Regions from separate parts of the Leuconostoc falkenbergense genome, predicted to be linked through region 1. Evidence: riboswitches for the same ligand, from Rfam matches in the RefSeq annotation. Region 1 holds a riboswitch; each other region holds the start of a gene.
What was found. Region 1 has a riboswitch for thiamine pyrophosphate ahead of ACI3ES_RS04395 (ECF transporter S component). Riboswitches for the same ligand answer to the same signal wherever they lie in the genome.
Positions count from the first base shown of each region.

Region 2: another riboswitch for thiamine pyrophosphate. It lies ahead of ACI3ES_RS06075 (hypothetical protein); the one in region 1 lies ahead of ACI3ES_RS04395 (ECF transporter S component).
Region 3: another riboswitch for thiamine pyrophosphate. It lies ahead of thiT (energy-coupled thiamine transporter ThiT); the one in region 1 lies ahead of ACI3ES_RS04395 (ECF transporter S component).

Region 1 is NZ_CP174386.1:885,662-889,951, forward strand. Features, by position in the region: gene ACI3ES_RS04380 (energy-coupling factor transporter transmembrane protein EcfT) at 1-105, opposite strand, end outside; gene ACI3ES_RS04385 (ABC transporter ATP-binding protein) at 105-1,478, opposite strand; gene ACI3ES_RS04390 (thiamine-binding protein) at 1,516-1,809, opposite strand; gene ACI3ES_RS04395 (ECF transporter S component) at 1,806-2,384, opposite strand; TPP riboswitch at 2,533-2,622, opposite strand; gene ACI3ES_RS04400 (DMT family transporter) at 2,782-3,723, shown strand; gene ACI3ES_RS04405 (class I SAM-dependent methyltransferase) at 3,793-4,290, shown strand, end outside.
Region 2 is NZ_CP174386.1:1,223,032-1,227,321, forward strand. Features, by position in the region: gene ACI3ES_RS06065 (2'-5' RNA ligase family protein) at 1-404, opposite strand, end outside; gene ACI3ES_RS06070 (NUDIX domain-containing protein) at 442-936, opposite strand; gene ACI3ES_RS06075 (hypothetical protein) at 1,058-1,756, opposite strand; TPP riboswitch at 1,861-1,949, opposite strand; gene ACI3ES_RS06080 (deoxyribodipyrimidine photo-lyase) at 2,078-3,505, opposite strand; gene ACI3ES_RS06085 (DUF2316 family protein) at 3,528-3,830, opposite strand; gene ACI3ES_RS06090 (DUF3021 family protein) at 4,014-4,290, opposite strand, start outside.
Region 3 is NZ_CP174386.1:31,249-35,538, forward strand. Features, by position in the region: gene ACI3ES_RS00200 (LTA synthase family protein) at 1-487, shown strand, start outside; gene ACI3ES_RS00205 (glycosyltransferase) at 507-1,568, shown strand; gene ACI3ES_RS00210 (MerR family transcriptional regulator) at 1,655-2,125, shown strand; gene thiT (energy-coupled thiamine transporter ThiT) at 2,162-2,716, opposite strand; TPP riboswitch at 2,785-2,873, opposite strand; gene ACI3ES_RS00220 (RluA family pseudouridine synthase) at 2,940-3,833, shown strand; gene ACI3ES_RS00225 (MIP/aquaporin family protein) at 3,874-4,290, opposite strand, start outside.

The DNA.
Region 1 (4,290 bases):
AATTGCAGCAACGATCGCTACTATAAAATTAATACGGGCGTTTAATATAAAGGTTAATTCAATACTGACGATTAAAATAAAGACGAATTTAACACCGGAATTCATTAAAGTTGCTCCTGATAGTATAATGTTTGGTGATCAAGGTGTAGATGGTAGTTAATGACTGGTAGTAAGGCATCCAGTTGGTGACTAATAATGATGAAACGCTGCTTACCTTGAGCCGAAATTTCTTGTAATATTTCAGAGACTACACGTACTGAGGCAACATCAAGTCCAGCAATTGGTTCGTCAAGCAACAAAACGGGCGTGCCAACAATTAACATCAGTAACAGTTGCAGCTTTTTCTTTTGGCCACCAGAAAGTTGATAGACAATGTGTTGACGTAAATGATTAAGATTGAGGCGCGTGAGATAATGATCAATTACTTTGGAAGACCAAAATGATTGATGTTGGCTATGTTGGTAGCTCAACGCTAATTCTTCATCGACGGTCATTCTAAGAAACTGGCGCTCGGGACTTTGAAATAATAGCGCCACTTTTTGAACATATTGTGCAACTTTTAATTTTTGAATATTTTTTGATTGATAAGTTATCTGCCCATCAAAAGATTTCAATTTAGTTAACGCATTAAATAAAGTTGATTTGCCACTACCATTTGCGCCAGTTAGAAGGGTAATGCCAGGTGCACCAATCAAGAGTTGGGGAACAGTGATTAATGTCCTTTTTTCGGCCGATAATTTAAAATGAGTCAGTTCAAAAATACCCTCATTGGTTGTTTTAAAAATATGATGTTGTGGTTTGGAAATGCGTTGCATAAATTGATCATGTTCAAGTGTTGAGATTGTTTGATGTTGAATTTCCCATACATTGTTTACAATGTCTTGATAACCTGAAAAATCATGATCTGCCACAAGAATGGTAACGCCATCAGCCTGCAATGTTTTTATTTTTTTTAAAATTTCCTGCCGTGCTATTATATCGACATTGGCGAAAGGTTCATCTAATAGCAACAATTTACTTTTCATTGCGACAATTATTGCTAAAGCAACTTTTTGCTTTTCACCACCTGAAAGCGTGGCAATCTGTTGGTCGGCTAGTTGTTTGATGCCGACAAATTCAAGTGCCGCCGTCGCACGTTTAGCTATTTCATCAGCCGGAATTTGTAAGTTTTCTAGTGTAAACGTCAATTCCTCAAAAGGGGTAGGCATCGCAAACTGTGTGTCGGGATCTTGAAATAAAAAACCAACATGCTGTGCTCTCTGATTAGCTGGTAACTGGCTAATGGCGGTATTGTCAACCAAAACAGTGCCTTTAAGTTGAGGGAATAAACCGGCAATGATTTTTAACAATGTTGATTTACCAATACCTGATGGTCCAATTAAAAGATTGAAACTATTTTCTGGAATGGATAGTGTCAAGTCGTTAAATATTTTTGTTTTGTCGTAGCTTAAATTAATATGTTCTAGAGTAACAATCATCGGTTTAGAATATCCTATGTACGCGGAAAACACCGCTTTATTTATATTTATCTGTTTTTTTTGCTATTGTAAGCACATCACTTGTGGTTGCCATGTTGATTTTGCTATAAACCATTACAGGTATGTCTGTGATTTCAGCAGCCACTTTTGGCAATTGTGCTAAAAGTGACATCAGTTGATCATAATCACCTTCTAATGTTGATTCAAACGCACCAACTTGGTAATTAACACCACTAGCATCAATGTAAGCGATGACGTGATCAACGATTTTAATAACATCGTTTTCATTTGCAGTCATTGGCAAAACTTGAACAGCAATACTTGAAATCATGAGATCACCTCTGATTGATGCGTTGTTAAGATACCTGATTTAGCAATTAGCTTTTGCGTGAAGTAAACAATGACACCAGCAAAAATGGCTGATGAAATCAGGCGAGTGATAAACAAACCAACTAGTAGACCAAACGAATATTGTGCATAGCCATTACGAAGTAGGTCCCAACCAAAGGTTACAATTGTGACGGTAATGACTGAAGCAGTTAAGCTAGTTTTATCCCAGCGACGGTAACCAAAAATAGCAAATCCAATTTCGGTTCCCAGTCCTTGAATAGCGCCAGCAACGATGTTCATGACGCCCCATTGTGAACCAAAAACCATTTCAATTGTGCCGGCAAGCGTTTCGCCAATAATCGAAGCACCGGCACGACGAATGATGTAGCCCGCCATTGGACCAGCCATTAACCATGGACCAATTGTTGCATCATTAGCATATGGACTTAAACCCATAGGCGTTAATATTGCTGCAATGACGTTATAAGCAAATGCCCAAGCCCAGAAAATAAAACCGAAAAACACCGCGATGAGCGCGATAAAGATAACGTCACGTAGTGACCATTTTGTATGCATGTTGCACACCTCCGAATTTGTTGTGAAAACACCGCAATGAGGTTAGACATACAAAAAGCCAATCTCCATAGGAAGATTGGCTTTGACATAATATCAATTACAAATGCTAAAACAGACTGACGATTAGTAGCTTGTGTCTGTATAGAATTAATATTCAAGTAAATCTCCCTACGCTAGTACGATCTAGATCAGGTTATATGGGTATTATCTCAGCCATTCGGCACCCCAGACTTTGGTGTTTTCAATTGTTTGTGATTATCTCACAAACAGAGTGTACCACAATCCATTTTTACCTGCAATAGATGAAAGTCGTTTGGCTTGCAAAAACGGCACCTATGGGTATACTTATTACGCATGAGTTAAAATTAAAAAAGTTATATTTAGGAGTAGTATTGAGATGCTTTATTTTATTGGATTGGCTGCTGGATTTTTATTAGCTAATCAAAGTGCTATTAATGCAAAATTAGGTGCAGCGGTACGTTCACCATTTAGGTCGAGTTTAATTTCATTTTCAGTCGGGACAATATTTCTGATCGCCGTCTTTTTGGGGACCAATCAACACATTGTTCCTATTGGCACTGTTTTATCGCATAACCCGTGGTGGATTTGGTTGGGCGGAATTTTGGGTGTCTTCTTTTTAACATCTAACATTTTAATGTTTCCCAAATTAGGGGCAATTCAAACGATTATTTTGCCCATTTTAGGTCAAGTTTTGATGGGAGAAGTGATTGATATCTTTGGGCTTTTTGGGGCACAGCAGCATCCTTTGACATGGCTTAAGTCTATGGGAATTTTGATTTTATTCTTAGGTATTTACATTGCTGTTGTGTTGGCCAGCCGTGGGGTTGCTAAAATTGAAGAAAAAAGCGACAAAGATCATGAAAATGCCGTTACGTTGAATTTATGGCGTTTGTGGGGGATAGTGGCAGGTGCTATTTCAGCTATTCAACAAGCCATTAATGGCCACTTTGGCCAATTAATGCATTCCTCAGTCGGAGCCTCGGTGTTTTCTTTTTTGACAGGCACAATCTTGATTCTTCTGGTTGTGATTATTCGTGATAAGTCCTTTTTGCCAAAAGAATTTCATGCGAATGGGCAGCCGTTTTGGTTGTTCATTGGCGGTGTATTAGGTGCTGCATTTGTTTTTGCAGCCGCCTATTTAGTCCCACAACTTGGTACGGGGGTAACAGTTACTTTGGGCTTATTTGGTTCAATCGTTGGATCAATGGCTGTTACACAATTTGGTTGGTGGCGTTCACCGCAAAGACAAGTCACAAGGGCTCAAATATTTGGTATTATGGCGATGGCAATTGGTGTGTTATTGATAAAATTTGGATAAGGAAAGTCAGCGCGTAGCTGGCTTTTTTGCTATACTGATAGGAGTAAAAAAATTTTTTTAGGGAACATTATGGATAGTATTCATCTTTCGCCACGCCTTGAAGCGGTGGCTAAACATGTGCCACAAGGCGCAATAATTGCTGATATAGGTTCAGATCATGCCTATTTACCCGCACATTTAATCTTGAACAATCATGTCCAGCATGCCATAGCTGGTGAAGTCGCTCAAGGGCCGTTTGAAAATGTTCAACATGAAATTAACAAACGACATCTGAATGGCAAACTTGAGGCGCGATTAGCGAATGGTTTAGCTGCCATTGACATAGCTGATAAGGTTGACACGGTTGTAATTGCTGGCATGGGTGGGATTTTGATTCAAGACATTTTGTCAGCTGGTCAGTCAAAAAATCATCAGTACAATACTTTGATTTTACAACCAAATACTGATGAGAATGTTGTCAGATCATGGTTAAACAACAATCACTATTTGATTATAGCGGAAGACATTGTTCAGGAAGGTTCGCATTTTTATGAAGTGATCGTTGCCACGCCTGGTGAATCCAAATTA
Region 2 (4,290 bases), 340 kb from region 1:
AGTTGACGCGCTTCACTGGGTTGTAAGGATTGTCCTATTGTAACGTGTGGTTGATACGGTATATCACGACGGTAAAAAGGCTTAAAATTATCCAGTTCATAAAGCTTGTCGTGTATCATTTTGATTATGTCTGCGCCTTGCGCAACGGATAACCAAACGTAGCCGTTATCCGTGTCGCCTCCAACACAATTCAGTGTTAGAGTGAACGACTCAAGACGTTTCACAACAGATTGCACCGCATCACAAATACTCGTATCCGAGGCATTACTTTTGAAAGGAAACATAAGCGATACATGAGGTCGAATATGTGTATATAAGCTATCATGTTTTTGTCGAATCGACTGAATGGTTGCTTGATCAACTGAATTAAAGTCTGGAAAAATCAAAACGGACCGATATTTCATCGCCACTCCTTTTATTATTGCACATCAGATAAACAGATTAATCACCATTTTCGCGTAGCCATGGTCGATCGCTAACTTCATTTTCAGTGATAATCCGATGCAGAGTTTGTTGCGCTTGCGGCACAAACATTTTTGGCTCCGGATGAATGGGTACAAATTGCAAATCCAATGTCTCTGTGCCATCTTTTTGCAAAAATCCCCCAGCCTGTTCAACTTCAAAACCAATACCAATAGTCTCTTGTGCATCCCCCCAAGAATTTTTGTCCGTCACATTTGTGGCGATACCCAAGACTCTGGTTACGCTAACGTCAATATTCGTTTCTTCTTTAAATTCCCGTACAACCGCTTGCATTGGAGAATCGCCATATTCAAGATACCCCCCAGGAAATCCCCAGCCAGCGTCTGAATCCCAACGTTTTTCCAACAAAATAGCATCGTGAGTGTCATTCCATAAAACACCAAACGCAGAAACAAAAATCATGCCCTCATGACCAACTTTCTCCCGCATTCGCGCAATATAATTCTTATTCATGATGTAACCCCTTAATCAAAATTTTGTGCAACAAATCACTTTTCATTATAGCACTACGACGTATTAATTATGAAAATAATGATATTCGGTGATCACAAAAAAATCTGGGTCAAATTTCGATTTATTTGGATTGCGCAGTAGTGAAGCTGTCCCATTTTTCTGGCAATAATGTCATTTGCCAGAAACGTAATTCTTCTGCACTACTATACATAAATTGTTGCAACAACAAATCCATATCAAGTTCATCTTGATGTTTATTCACTAAGTCATCTAATAATTGAATCATCTCATGAACGTAACCTTGAAATGTCTCATCAGCGTACGAATTAACAAAATCAATATAAATTTGTTGCGTGCCTTTTAAGTAATCTTTTCTTGCTAACATTTCTTGGAAAATTTCTAGATATAACCAGGGGCATGGTAGTAACGCTGCTAATGCATGAACTTCCCCATAACTATCAAAGGCATGGTGCATGTGGCAAGTATAGTGATAAGTTGTTGGTAAAATTTCAGCCTGTTGAATCTCGTCATCAGTCATATTAAGACCTTGATATATCCCATTTTGCTGGTCAACATCATAAGCTGTAATTGCCTGAATGCCTGATTTTAAAGCATCAATAACTTGTGAATCCTGACTTGTCGCCAAAATTTTATCATAAATTGCTAAATAATTTTTGACATAGTAATTATCCTGTATCAAATATGCCTTAAAGGCAGACAAAGGTAACGTCCCATCTTCAATGCCCTTAATAAAGGGATGATTCTTGCTTGACAGCCAAAGTGAAGTTGACTTTTCGTGTGCTAATTCGCTAAATTTCATGATATTCTCCATTCTTTTTTATAAAATATCTAAAAACCCCAGCTCACTGAAATTGAGCTGGGGTCGCCAAAAAGCATCGTAAAATACAACATCATGATATTGATGTGGCTAATATAATATCTTCCTGCGTCAGTCTTAACTGCTTCAGGTTCAATGGGTATGATCTCAGCTCAAGGCACCCCAGATATCTTACATAAAAAATTATAACACACGTATTCATTAAAACAGTAATAAATTTTAAGGATATGCAATTGATTCATCAGCTAAAAGCGAAAATGTGCCATACCAGCCAAGTTATTGGATGCTTTTCACAAAACCCTTTTAAAAATTATTCTTACTTTGCTCATACACCGCGATTGCTCTTAATCGCGCAGCTTTATGATCCACAATTGGCTGAGGGTAATCATCATTTAATTTCACACCATAAGCTTTTTGTTCCGCATCAGTTAACTGATTAGGCTGATGTATTTTTTTGCTTTTGATAGATTTCAATTCCGGAACATATTGCGTGATAAACGCGCCATCAGGATCAAATTTTTCTGACTGTATTGTCGGATTAAATACTCTAAAATATGGCACACTATCTGTACCTGTCGACGCAGCCCACTGCCAACCACCAATATTACTTGCAGAATCATAATCAACTAATTTTTCTCGAAAATACTTCTCACCCCAACGCCAATCAATTAATAGATCTTTGGTTAAAAAAGAAGCAACAACCATTCTCAAGCGGTTGTGCATCCAACCCGTTTCATTTAGCTGACGCATGGCAGCATCGACAATTGGAAAACCAGTGCGCCCTGTCCGCCATGCTTTAAAATGATCCTCATTATTTTGCCAAACAACATTTTGAAATGATGTTTTGATTGCCTTTTCTTGCTGATCTGGATACATAGCATAAATCATATTGTAGTAATCACGCCAACACAGCTCTTTGATGAAGGTCGTACGACCGTCACTTTCCGGTTCCTGCCTGACAGCATCATAAACTGTCCGAATTGAAATTTCACCGGTCCTTAAATATCGTGATAAATGGCTGGTAGCATCAAGGCTTGGTATATCACGATTTTTATCATAGTCAGCGAGTTTATGTGACACAAAGTCGATCAAAACTTGTTTGGCAACCGACTCTCCAATTTGGTTTTCGTAAGCATAACTGTCACATGGACGGATTAGCTTTTTAAGCTCAGCTGTTGCGTCATTGTCTGGCAGCACCAGTTGCTTTTTGACAATTTCCGAATGCCTTTGATCATAATTTGGTGATTTTTTAGGTCGTTGTATCCATTGCTTAAAGTATGGTGTGAATACTTTGTATCCAGTACCATCTTGTTTTTTAATATCGAACGCACTGTGCAATGTAAAATCTAAAAAAGGATGTGGCGTTACCTGCAACTCATCACGACAATATTTTGCAATTGCTTGATCTCGTTTTCTACCATAACCCCGTTCATCAAAATTAAAATACAAATCTTGCCAATCCGGCAGCTCTTTTTTTAATGCTGTAAACACAGTGGTGACATTTCCTGAGAAAATATGCAAGCTGATTTTTTTTGCTTTTAAAACTGATTTAAAATGAGACACACTGGCAAAAAAAGCACTTTGATTGACACTGCCACTAGACGCGATTTGCTCTGGGTCAATAACAAATACTAAAGCAAGATGATCACTATTGGCAACAGCAGCTGACAAAGCTGTATTATCTGCTAATCTTAAATCTCTTCTAAACCACATCACACTTGTCTTAGTCACAAAAATACCCCTCACATTTAAATTATTTTGACAGTTGTCGCTTGTAAATTTTTCTGGTACTCAAAAACCAATAATTACGAAAATCACCCACTAATTTTGAATATGGATAACCCGTTAGTCCTTGTTGACATAATTGTTCCGACAAATACTCTTTCAAAATCCAAGGGTCTTCGGGCGCAACGTGATCCAATTCTAATATCTGATTGATTTTTGAAACAGAAGTGTTTAACGCGGCTGCCACATCCTCAATTGCTAAATGGCTCATTTTGAGATTTTCCTTGAGTTCCTTACTTGTATTGAAACGCTCAGTAGAATTTAGAGACATGTCACTCCCCCCTTTCATTGTTCAGTTCACGATGTTAATAAAGCTATTATCAATTGTTAAACCAACATAATTATGATTTATGTAATACAACGAGTATAATGCTTTCACACTTTTACGTAAAGAAATTTGATTTTAACTGCAAAGCACACAAAAAAACGCCAATATTTGGCGCATTTCTAATGATTAATCTGAACGTTTATGAAATTTAGCAATGGATTCATTAACGCGTTCAACTTTCAAATGCAAATTGATTTTGATAATTATCCAAACCGCAATATAGATTGTCAAAAAGCTCAACCAAAAGGTGGGCTCATACAAAACTTCAGGTAGCCCCAAAGTTAACGACGCAGCACCTAAAGTTATCATTAGCGTACCTATAAAATGTAGTATGAGAGCGACAAGATATGAAAATCGTTCAATGTCAAAAATCATTGATAAAATACCAATTAAGCCGCTCATC
Region 3 (4,290 bases), 850 kb from region 1:
GTATATTCAGTTTGGACAAGACTTGTTAAGCAAGCAGCACGTACAAATAGTTGCATTCCGTAATAAAGACTGGATAACACCAGAATATGCTAGTTTGTCTGGGCGAATTTGGAATACAAAAACGAATCAATTAATTGAATATCCTGACAAAAAATTGCAGACAAAACTTAATAAGATTCAAAGTTATGTGAATAAAAAATTGAATATGTCAGATAATTTGAATCAAAAGAATTTATTGCGTTTCTACACACCAAAAGATTTTAAGGCTGTTGACCCGTCGAAATATGATTACAGTAAAGACAGTACAGTCAAACGGTTGAAAAAGATTAACCAAAAATTAGGGACAAAATCCACAAGTTTGTTGTCTAAAAATGGTAACCGCTCGACTCTGAGTGATTACATCACTGATGCACCAGAGTCACGTGATAAAGCGACAGATACAACAAGATTGTTGCCACGAAATGCAGATGATTGGAGTGGAAATTAATGAAACTGGGAGCAAAAATATGACTAAGATTCTTATTGCCCTTGAAAACATTGGTCTTGGGGGCATGAAGCGTGCCACGACTGTTGTTGGTAATGCGTTGGCGCAACAGCACAACGTAGTATATTATAGTTTTTCTGATTTACCACCTTTTTATACACTATCAGCGGATTTATTGGTTGCAAAGAGGCCCTTAACACTAGCCAACGATGCAAAGCCTTATGTCAAATATGCTGAACAAATTCAAGATTTTATTAACATTGCACGGGAATTCGATGTGGTAATTTTAGCAGGTGGTTTGTTGTCTAGTTTTGCTGCTGTGATGAAGCCACAATTACCTGACACACAGTTAATTGGTTGGATGCATAATAATGTGACGACTTACAAAAGTCAGTACTATGCTGATATGCAGACTGAATTTGAGGCAGGTTTGCGGGCACTTGATACTGTCGTTGTACTGACAGACTATGATTTGGCGGGCTTTAAGCCCTATAATCAATACGCTGTCAAAATATGGAATCCGTTGACCATAACACCAAATGGACGCGCTGATTTGACACAACATATCATTGCCTTTACAGCTCGGATTGCGATTCAGCATAAAGGCATTGATTTCGCTGTGCAACTAGCATCTAAACTACCTAATGATTGGCGTTTGGCAATTGCTGGTAGTGGGCTACCAGAAGATATGGTAACGTTTCAAGAATTGATTGAAAAATATGCGGCTCAAGATAAAATTATTTATCGTGGTGGACTAAAAGACGAAGCTTTGCGACAACATTACCGTGATGCTAGTATTTTCTTACAGACTTCTCGTTGGGAAGGATTGCCGTTGGTTTTGGCTGAAGCTATGAGCTTTGGTTTACCGATTGTCGCAATGAAAAATACGGGTTCTGCAGAAGTGCTAGATGGCGGTCAATACGGCATTTTAGTTGAGAATGGTGATGTCGATGGTTTGTTAGCAGCTATTCAGCCACTATTAAACACTCAAAAAGAGCGCCAACATTATGCTGATATCTCACTACGACGAGTTGAAGATTTTGAGATAGGCCCAATTTTAGAACAGTGGCAGGCTTTGTTTTAATTAATTAATGTGCTATATTTAAATAGATATTAGGCGTGTTTTTAGCAACTTAGTTGACAAAGAACACTATTTTTAGAGGCACAAATATGAATTTTGACAAAGAAAATTTTAAAAAACCGTCTCTTGATCATCTACAATTTCGCATTGGTGAACTAGCACGTATGACGAATATATCGACACGGCAACTTCGCTATTGGGAAAAGCAAGGATATGTTCAAGCGATAGATCGAGAAGATGAACAAGAATCTCGATTATATGGGTTTCGTGCGTTTGTTAAAGTTGCGATTATCAAACAAAACTTAGATGATGGTGATAGTTTACATGAAGCCGTTGATAAGGCTAATGAACAGCTTGAAAGTGCTATGATTATCCATCATATTATGAAGAAAGCCTTCCAAGGTATTGAAGAATATGAAGGACGTGTTGTGGTCAACTTGGGCTATTTTGATGACGCTGAAACGCAATTGCTGTATGTTTATCTTGAGTCTGGAAAAGTAAAGTATCGGGTTGTTGATAAACGTGAGTTTCCAATTACGAAAAAAAGCCAGTTACTATAACAGGTTCCATTTAGAATTGTTATAATAATTGGCTTTTTATTTGAACATTTTTGGTTGAACGCGAAGTAAAACAATCAGTACAATGACAGTCAAAAGGATTTGTGGGACAACGTAAGCTGCGTTGTAAATCAGTGAATAGAGCCAAGGATTTTGCCCTTTAGGAGCAAAAGCGCCGTAAAAGAAACCACCAGCCAAAAAGGAACCAAAAAAGCGACCAAAACCACCAAGTACGGCGCCAAGTGATACTAGTACCATTGCTTGTTTTGTTGTATTTCGACGGAGTGCATATTTTAATTGGCTCGTGAACAATCCGCCGAGACCAACCAACGTATAGGCAAAGAAGTAGTCGAAAAATACTTGTAGTGGATTTAAATAATATGGATTTAAAATAAAAGTCACCACACCAACAATTAATCCAGTCACCATACCGGCTTTTACACCATGTCGGTAGGCAACAAATAATATTGGGACCAATGACAAGGTCACGGCGCCACCTTGTGGCATTTTAAAAAGGGTCAGCCAATCGAAAACAACAGCCAAGGCGGCAAATATAGCCACTTCAGCGATGACGCGGGAACGAGAATTTTGCATAGATTTCATATCTCCAAAAAATAAAAGCGCAACCGTCAAGAGAGTTCACAGGTTGCGCCATTAATGAGCTAAACAATGTTATATCTCCCTTCGCATGCATTATCATGAGCAGGTTCGGTGGGTATATCTCAGCCATAGGGCACCCCAGATAATCTAAGTATAACGAAAATGACAATAAAGTCAAATTAAGGGAGCTAACCCTAAAGGTGTGGGCATTTATCATATGACAACATGGCAATATCAATTTAAAATAGCACCGCACAATGCCGGTCAATCAGTTAAAGCATTGTGGATAAAATGGCTTATTCCAAAGCGTATTCGTGGGGCTCTCAGGATTAAGCGACATTTTACCGTGAATGGTAAAGTGGTCCCGACTAGTTATTTTTTGGCAACAAATGATGTATTAGTGATGACCTTTGATCAGGATGATTTTAGGACGAGTAACTCTAATTATGGACCGAATCATAGTCAGAAAGTAGTAACTTTATTTGAAAACGATTATCTTGTGGTTGTCGATAAACCAGCGGGTATGAAAATGCATCCGCATTCACCAACAGAAGATGATACTTTGCTGAATTACGTTGCCGGTGATTTTCAAAGGCGCCATTTGGAAGTGGCCCCTTATATGGTACATCGAATTGATCGGGCCACATCGGGGGCCGTTATTATTGCAAAAACGCCTTTGGTAGTCCCAATACTTGACCAATTACTATCTGCTAAGGCAATTACACGGACTTATTTGGCATGGGTGAGTGGCGTGATGCCGACAAAACAGGGAATAATTGAAACACCAATTGGCATTGATGCACAAGACGACAGGAAACGTGCTGTCAATGGAACCAACGCACAATTTGCTGTGACACATTGGACTAATATACATACGGTTTATCAAAATTCTTTATTACGAATTCGTTTAGATACTGGCCGAATGCACCAAATTAGGGTTCATTTAGCTAGTATAGGCCATCCAATAGTTGGGGATGACCTATATGGTGGGTGTCATATGCCAAGATTGATGCTGCATTCAGCTACCATTGAACTCCCTTTGCCCTTTGATGGTGGCATTAAAACGATTACAGGTCCATTGCCTGATGATTTTCCACGACAATTGCGTTAATAAAAAAAGAAGCTCGCGACGAGCTTCTTTTTTATTAAGATTAGGCTTCTTTTGTAACGCCCTTGTTGAAGAAGTTAGCGGCAAATGCTGCCAAAGCACCACCTAGTAGATCAGCCACTAGGTAAACCCAAACGTGACCAAGTGCTTTACCTTGAACAAAGATTGCAGGACCTAAGGCACGAGCAGGGTTGAAAGCGCCACCGGTAATAGGTAACGCAACAATGATTAGGACTGCTAACCACAAACCGATAATCAATGGGGCAGGGACATTAGCCAATTTAGTGACAATTGAAATGACCAAAACAAACAAGAAAGTCAAAATCAATTCAAAGGCAAAAGCGTACCAGCCTTGCCCGTCAGCAAAGTTAGTTTGACCAAGACCAGCCAAAGTAACGAATTGTTTGACTGTCATTGATTGACCTGACAAAGCGGTTGTAACGGATGTTGACTTTAGATA